One region of the Pantoea sp. PGP6 genome, then DNA from elsewhere that is predicted to be linked to it. Evidence: predicted binding sites of a transcription regulator. Region 1 holds the regulator's gene; the other holds the start of a gene.
The links. The regulator LexA, encoded in region 1, represses DNA repair genes until DNA is damaged. The targets are predictions, from matches to a motif close to TNCTGTATGTACATACAGNA.

Region 2: a site for LexA is predicted at 1,603-1,622, ahead of dinG (ATP-dependent DNA helicase DinG). Genes of this name have one in related genera too.

Annotation. Positions count from the first base shown of each region.
Region 1 covers NZ_JBQBMA010000001.1:4,012,376-4,016,661, forward strand. The annotation lists gene dinF (MATE family efflux transporter DinF) at 134-1,456, opposite strand; gene lexA (transcriptional repressor LexA) at 1,561-2,175, opposite strand; gene ACLIBF_RS19445 (diacylglycerol kinase) at 2,281-2,649, opposite strand; gene plsB (glycerol-3-phosphate 1-O-acyltransferase PlsB) at 2,778-4,286, shown strand, end outside.
Region 2 covers NZ_JBQBMA010000001.1:3,033,092-3,037,377, forward strand. The annotation lists gene dinG (ATP-dependent DNA helicase DinG) at 1-1,575, opposite strand, end outside; partial or broken gene ACLIBF_RS14775 (GNAT family N-acetyltransferase) at 1,717-2,234, opposite strand; gene ACLIBF_RS14780 (XRE family transcriptional regulator) at 2,231-2,794, opposite strand; gene ACLIBF_RS14785 (MerR family transcriptional regulator) at 2,945-3,679, shown strand; gene ACLIBF_RS14790 (ABC transporter permease) at 3,853-4,286, opposite strand, start outside.

The DNA of each region.
Region 1 (4,286 bases):
CTTGAAAGAAAACAAAATGACGATATAAAGCGCTGGTTCACTGCGCTGCTTACGGTTAATTGTAGTAGAAGATTTTAGGTTTGCCGGAACAATACAGAATAATCTGTAGCCGGAGGACATCAGATGCCAGCTATCAGGCGTTAAACCAGCTGTTCTGCTGCCAGTGTTTACGCCAGATCAGCCACAGCGACAGGCCACGCAGCGCCAGGAAAACGGTGACCGCCAGCCACAAGCCGTGGTTGCCCAGCAGCGGGACGCTAAGCAACGTCAGGAAGTAACCAAGTGCCGCCACCATCATGCTGTTACGCATCTCCCGGCCGCGGGTTGCACCGATGAACATGCCATCCAGCAGATAGCACCAGACGCCCGCCAGCGGCAGGATCACCTGCCATATCAGATAGCGATCGGCCGCCTGTTGCAGCTGTTCAATCGAGGTCAGCAGCGCCACGATATGCGAGCCGAAACACGCATAAATTACTGAGAACATCAGAGCCACCACCAGCGCCTGTCGGCAGGCAGAATGCCAGACGCGCAGCAGCCTGCTGCCATCTTTCGCGCCATGCGCCTCACCGGCGAAGGCTTCGACTGCGTAGGCAAAACCATCCAGCGCATAGGCGGTAAAGGTGATAAACATCAGCAGCACGGCGTTCACCGCCACCACCTGCGGACCGATACGTGCGCCCAGCACGGTCAGCGAGGCAAAACAGAGCTGCAGCATTAACGAACGCAGCATAATGTCGCGATTAAGACGCAGTAGCCGCTGAATATCGCCGCGCCAGCTCTGCTTCAGCATTGCGGTGGTGATGCCACGTAGTTTCAATACCCGCCAGACCATCACTGCCCCGACGACCAGCGTTATATACTCCGCCAGCGCGGTCGCGGTTGCCGCGCCTGCCACTCCCCAGTGCAGCCCCATCACCAGCCACAGATCGAGCACAATATTGACCAGATTGCCGATCACCAGCAGGATGACCGGCGCACGCGCGTACTGCACGCCCAGCAGCCAGCCAAGGATCACCAGATTTGCCAGGGTGGCGGGCGCACTTAACCAGCGGATCTGAATAAACAGTGCCGCCTGTTGCAAAACTTTGGGATCGCCGCCAATCAGATCGGCCGCCAGCGTAGTAATCGGCGAGCGCAGGCAGATGAACAGCACGCCAGCCAGCAGCGCAATAATTAAAGGCTGGGTCAGCGCACGTGCCAGCGCCATTTTATCGCCGGCACCAAAAGCCTGCGCCGTCAGGCCGGTAGTACTCATCCGAAGGAACAGCAGCAGCATGAAGAGGAAACTGGTGACTGTCGTGCCGACCGCAACCCCGCCCAGATAGACCGGGCTGTCGAGGTGACCAATGACAGCAGTATCGACCACCCCCAGTAAGGGAACGGTGATGTTAGAAAGGATCATCGGCAGCGCCAGCCGCCAGAGGTTTTTGTCGGTAGCCGTTAAAAAACGCATTCGCAGTTCCGTGCTCGGTGTCGCTGCAGAGAGGGGAGCAGCAGCGACAAAATTAGGGCAGACAGAATAGCATCAGACGCTACGAATGCGCGGTTATGTCAGACTCAGAGCCATTCGCCGTTGCGAACCACACCGACCGCCAGACCTTCTACCGTCAGCGACTGGGCGCGCGTATCGACAATGATCGGCTCAAAATCACTGTTTTCAGGCAGCAAATGCACAATAGCACCCTGCTTCTTCCAGCGTTTAACCGTCACTTCATCATCAATACGGGCCACAACAACCTGGCCGTTGCGTACGTCCTGGGTTTTATGTACCGCGAGCAGGTCGCCATCCATAATCCCGATATCTTTCATCGACATTCCACTGACGCGCAGCAGAAAATCGGCAGAAGGTTTGAACAGGCCCGGATCCACTTTGTAATGGGTTTCGATGTGCTCCTGCGCCATGATCGGCTCACCGGCAGCAACCCGGCCAATCAGCGGCAGACCTTCAGATGCTTCTTCTTCCATCAACAGGCGAATACCGCGAGAGGCGCCAGAGACAATCTCAATCACCCCTTTGCGTGCCAGTGCCTTCAGATGCTCTTCTGCCGCGTTCGGCGAGCGGAAACCCAGCTGCGCGGCAATTTCTGCACGCGTAGGCGGCATGCCCGTTTGAGTAATATGGTCGCGAATCAGGTCATAGACCTGCTGCTGCCTGCTGGTTAATGCTTTCATCCCGCCCCCTGGTTGTTTATACAGTCGCTGTGAGTATATACAGGTATTGGTGAAATGGAAACCGATTCTCAGGCAAAACGCGCCATCTGGCGCGTTGTGGAAGGCTTATCGCAAATGCGACCAAAGCAGCGCGATCCAGACAAACAGTGCCAGTAAGATGCTGATCAGCACCGCCGCCGAGCCCATATCCTTTGCCCGTCCGGCTAAAGGGTGGCGCTCCTGGCCAATACGATCCACTACCGCCTCGATGGCGCTGTTGAGGATTTCAACAATGACCACCAGCACCACTGCCCCGATCATCAGGATGCGAGAGACAATATCGACATCCAGCCAGCAGGCCACAATAATGGCCACCAGCGCGGCCAGCGCCTCCTGGCGGAAAGCCGCTTCGTGTTGCCAAGCGGCACGCAGGCCCTGCCATGAGTAACCTGCGGCTTTTACTATTCTTACAAGACCCGTGGCATTATTTGCCATATAAGTGGAACCCTTTCATCGGATTGACGTCAATGTCTGGGCTGCGTGCAAATGGCACCACCACAGATCTTCGCTGCGCTTTCTGGTATGCTTGCGGCGCTTTGCTAACAAGAGGCTTCATGTTGTCTATGTCAGGTTGGCGTAAACTTTATTACAAATTACTGAATTTACCACTGTCGTTTTTGGTAAAGAGTAAGGCCATTCCGGCCGATCCCGTTTCTGAACATGGTCTGGACCCGACCCGGCCCATTATGTACGTTTTGCCTTACGATTCGAAGGCTGACTTACTGACTTTACGCGCGCAGTGCCTGCGGCATCATCTGCCCGACCCGCTTTCTCCGCTGGAGATTGATGGTTCGCTGCTGCCGCGCCACGTTTTTATCCACGATGGCCCGCGTGTGTTCCCCTATTTTGTGCCCAGCGTCGAATCGGTGAAGATTTTTCACGATTATCTGGACCTGCATCGCAATAACCCCAAGCTGGATATCCAGATGCTGCCGGTGACGGTGATGTTTGGCCGGGCGCCTGGTCGTGAGGTTCAGGGCGAAGATACGCCGCACCTGCGGGTGCTGAACGGCGTGCAGAAATTCTTTGCGGTGATCTGGCATGGACGCGACAGTTTTGTCCGTTTCTCGCCGACCGTTTCGCTGCGCCGCATGGCAACCGAACACGGCACCGACCAATCAATCGCCCAGAAACTGGCCCGGGTGGCGCGCATTCATTTCGCCCGCCAGCGGCTGGCGGCGGTTGGCCCACGCTTACCGGCACGTCAGGATCTGTTTAATCGTCTGCTGCAATCGAAAGCGATTGAAAAAGCGGTTGAAGATGAAGCGCGCAGCAAAAAAATCTCCCATGAAAAAGCGCAGCAAAATGCGGTTGAGATGATGGAAGAGATCGCGGCAAACTTCTCCTATGAAGCGATTCGCGTCACCGACCGCGTCATGGGCTGGCTCTGGAGCCGGCTCTATCAGGGCATCAATGTTAATGGCGGCGAAAAAGTCCGTCAGCTGGCGCAGGATGGCCATGAAATCGTCTATGTGCCGTGCCATCGCAGCCACATGGATTACCTGCTGCTCTCTTACGTGCTTTATCATCAGGGACTGGTGCCGCCGCACATTGCCGCCGGTATCAACCTCAACTTCTGGCCAGCCGGACCGATTTTCCGTCGTCTGGGCGCGTTCTTTATCCGTCGTACCTTCAAAGGCAACAAGCTGTATGCCACGGTGTTCCGTGAATATCTTGGCGAACTGTTCACCCGCGGTTACTCGGTTGAATACTTTGTCGAAGGGGGACGTTCACGCACCGGTCGCCTGCTCGATCCGAAAACCGGCACCTTAGCCATGACCCTGCAGGCGATGCTGCGCGGGGGGAATCGCCCGATCACCCTGGTGCCGATTTACATTGGCTACGAACATGTCATGGAAGTGGGTACTTACGCCAAAGAGCTACGCGGCGCGGCGAAAGAGAAAGAGGGCTTCATGCAGATGGTGCATGGCTTACGTAAGCTGCGCAACCTCGGCCAGGGCTACGTTAACTTTGGCGAACCACTGCCGCTGGTTAACTATCTCAACAAGCGCGTGCCGGAATGGCGTGAGTCGATCGATCCTATCGAACCGCAGCGTCCAAGCTGGTTAACG
Region 2 (4,286 bases), 980 kb from region 1:
GAAGCCCGCCATCTCGGCGATGTGCTCCGCTTCGTGGGTCATCAGGGGTTCATAGCGCATTTGCGGGATCACCAGCTTGCCCTGCTCAACATGGTTGAACGGGGAATCGAGCGCCACAAAGCGGTCACCGGCTTTCTCGTTGAGACCGGACATCTCCTGCAGGCGGTTAAAACTGTTAAGCGAGCGCAGCGTGGCGGAGGTGACCACCACATGCGGAATCTTACGCCACAGCATCTTTTCCAGCTGATCGCTGACGCGAATCCCGGCGCAGTGGAACAGCAGGTGCGCCTGACCTTCGCGCAGTTCGCGGGTGATCCATTTCGACACCGGCGCGCCGGAAGCTTTTTCCATCGCCGCCAGTCGCCACAGCTTACTGACCGATTCAAACCAGCCGAACTGGCGGTTCAGCTGCAGCAGATTGCGGTGCAAGCGCACCACATCAACTTTGCCGGTCTGCTCGCTCAGGGCATTGATCAGGCCTTCGCTCAGGCCACGCAGCGCGTCGCTGAGTTTGAACAGCCGGGCGCAAAGGTCCAGCAGCTCCTGCGGTAACGCCCCGAGCACAAAGCGGTATTCGCCCGGCTGATTGTGCGGTGGCAACAGGGGATTGAGCGCCTGGCTGGTGATGGTCAGCAGCTCGCGCAGCTCCTCGCAGTGTGCTTTCAGCCGCTCCGGATTGGCCAGCGGCGGCGGGGATTTAGGCCGCATCTGGGTCATGATGCTGTCCACCAGCTTGATAAACAGATCCAGCTGCAGGCTGCTCCAGCCTGGGGTGATATCAGCGCTCATCTCCAGCGCATCGCGCGCCACTTCCGGCAGATGATGGCCTTCATCCAGCACCAGCATCAGGTTTTTAGCCGGCGGCAATACCGACTCATTCTCCATCGCCGCCATCACCAGCGCATGGTTGGCCACCACCACATCGACCTGCTCTATTTCACGCCGCGCCACGAAAAACGGGCATTCACGATACCAGCGACAGTGGGCGCCGAGGCAGCTGGCTTTATCGGTTGAGAGCCGCTGCCACAGGCTATCGCTGACGTTTTCCTCGCTGTGATCGCGTAGTCCGTCCCACTGATAGCGATCCAGCGCTTTCTGCAACCGGCCGCACTGCGTCTGCTCCTCTTTGGTGCTGCTGATGGCATCATCATCCAGATAGAGCAGCAGATCGCCCTGCTGATCGTCATCAGCCGCCAGCGCCGCCAGGTTGCGCGGACAGACGTAGCGCCCGCGACCAAAGGCGGCGGTAAAGGTGAGATCGGGGATGATTTTCTTCAGCAGCGGCAGATCTTTGGTGAAGATTTGATCCTGCAACGCCACGTTCGCGGTGCTGATCACCAGACGTTTTTCCTGGGCGCGGCTGGTCGCGATGCCGGGGATCAGATAAGAGAGGGTTTTGCCGACGCCGGTTGGCGCTTCGACCGCCAGATGGCGCGCATCATCGCCCGCCAGGCATTTTGCCACTTCAGCAATCATCTGCCGCTGGGCGGCGCGCGGGATAAAATCGGGCACCTGCTGCTGCAGCGCTTTATACCACTGCGCTATCTGGCTTTTTACTGCTGCTGTCAGGGCCATTTTGTTTGTTACCACACCGTAAAAATTGCCTGTATTTTTACACAGTATGCTGGCGGCGTCAGCTTTCAGGACAATTTTTTTCGTCTGCGGTTCCACAAGCGGCCACGGATGCCGCCCGGGGCTGGCGGCAGCCGGGACCGGCTAGCCCAGCAGTTTAAACATATAGGTCGTGGCATCCAGCTCACCGGTGGTGGATTCGGCGTAGAACGGAATAGAGCCGGCGACCTGCCAGTCGAGCGAGCGATAGAGATCGCTGGGGACATCACCGCTGCGCGTGTCCAGCACCAGCAGCGTTTTACCCTGCAGTCGCGCCTGCTGTTCCGCCTGCAGCATCAGCTGGCGGGCAATGCCCTGGCGGCGCGCCTGCGGATGCACCAGCAGTTTAGTGATCTCCGCCCGATGGCGGCCGTTGGGCATTGAGCTGCGGTTGATCATCACCGTCGCCACCACGCTGCCGTGCTGACGCGCCACCCACAATTCGGCATCGCCACTCGCCAGGCTGTAAATGCGATCCTGCCAGAAACGGCCAATCGCCTGATGGTCGGCGGCTCAATAAATCCGACGCTGGCCCCGTCTGCTACGCAGGCCTGCAACACCTCACACAGTTCGGGTAACGCCTGCTGTGCCTCGCTGGCACTGAGCACCTGATAATTAATCATGGTTTTGCCACCACCAGTAAATAGTGCGCGCCCTCGGTCAGGTGCGCTTCAAAGGCCGATTTTCCCGTCAGATGAAAGCGTAAACAGTCACCGGGACGTAAGCTCCAGCGTTGAGCTGCCATGCTGACGGTCAGGCCGCCTTCACGCAGCCAGATATGCTGTTCCATACCGTGAATCGGCGGCGCGTCGTAATCGATACGCGCGCCGGGGCGTAATTTGCCCTCCACCAATTCGCATCTAAAATGAGTAACAGGCGGTGACACATTTCGGCGGTGAAAGCCACTGGCCTCATCACTCCATACCGGCTGCTGGTCATACGGGATCAGCAGCTTTGCATCTTCCTCCACCTCACTCAGCAGGCGCGACATGGTTAATCCGTACGCCACGCACAGACGATTAAGCAGTGCGGCGGTAGGGCTGGTCTCGCTGCGCTCAATACGTGATAATGACGCACGGCTGATACCCGTTGCGATTGAAAGCTCATCCAGCGACCAGCCGCGTTGCAAGCGTAATTCCGCCAGCCGCGCAGCCAGGCGCTGTTCTGTATTCAGGTCCGGCATAGCATCTTCTCATAATTAGGAATAATTTCTCTTATATGAGATATAGCTGAGAAAAGGCGCAGCGGTCAAGTTGTACACTCAAAAATGTATTGTACAACTTAGTTTGCTTCGTTATGGTAATTCCACTCAGATCAGTCTAAAGAGGAATTTATGACCCTATACAGTATCGGTGACGTCGCCGAGCGCTGTGGCATAAACCCAGTGACCTTGCGCGCCTGGCAAAGACGTTATGGCTTACTGAAGCCGCAGCGTACCGAAGGTGGGCATCGTCAGTTTGATGAAGAAGATGTTCAGCGCATTGAAGAGATCATGCGCTGGATTGAAAGCGGCGTGCCGGTAGGTAAAGTCAAAGCGCTGCTGGAAGGCGGTGATGTTGATGCGCACGACGGCTGGACCACCCTGCAGGATGAACTCATCAGCGTGTTACGCCACGTCAGACCCTCCAAGCTGCGTAACAAGATCGCGGCCATCGGTCGTGAACATCCGATCGACGCATTGATCGATCACGTCTTTATGCCGGTGCGCCAGAAGCTCAGCCTCGACCAGAATACCGCCCGCACCATGTGCAGCCTGCTGGATGGCCTGCTGATTGATTATGTGGCGTTCTGCCTGACCGGCAGCCGCAAAAAAGCGGGCAAAGACGCGCTGATTATCGGCTGGGGCATTGAGGATCGTACCCGTATCTGGCTGGAAGGCTGGCGTCTGTCGCAACATGGCTGGCGCATCGATGTGCTGGCTGAGCCGCTCGACGTGCCGCGTCCGGAACTGTTTCCCGGCATGAATATGTTTGTATTTACCGGTAAAAAACTGACCCGTCGTCAGCAGGATCAACTGTCACACTGGCAGGAACAGGGTTACGCCGTGCGGTTGCACGAAACACCCTGATGACAAAAACGCACGCTGGGCACTTTGCCTGCTGCCTTGCGCGCGCTATCATTCCCGCCTCATATTCACGCGCTCAGGTTTTCCCATGAACTGGAAAAAAACATTCTTCGCTACGCTGTTTTTCATAATGGCGGCTGGCGGTACCAGCGGTCTGATGCTGGTCGGTTATTCACTCATCGTTCACTCACGCTGAGCCAGCGTTGCAGGCGCTCGAACAGGCGATCGCTGACAATCGCCAGCAGCGCCACCAGTAACGCCCCCTGAATCACATACGCCGTGTTAAACCCGCTTAAGCCGATGATCACCGGTGAACCGAGGCTTTTTGCCCCGACCGTTGAGGCGATAGCGGCGGTGCCAATGTTGATGATCACCGAGGTGCGGATCCCGGCGATAATCACCGGGGCGGCCAGCGCCAGCTCAATCTGCCACAGACGCTGCCATGCACTCATCCCGACCCCTTTGGCAATCTCCCGGCTGCTGGCGGGTACGCTGTCGAGACCGGCCAGCGTGCCCTGCAAGATCGGCAGCAAACCGTAGAGCAGCAGCGCCACCACGGCAGGCCAGGCACCAAATCCCATCACCGGCACCGCAATCGCTAATACCGCCA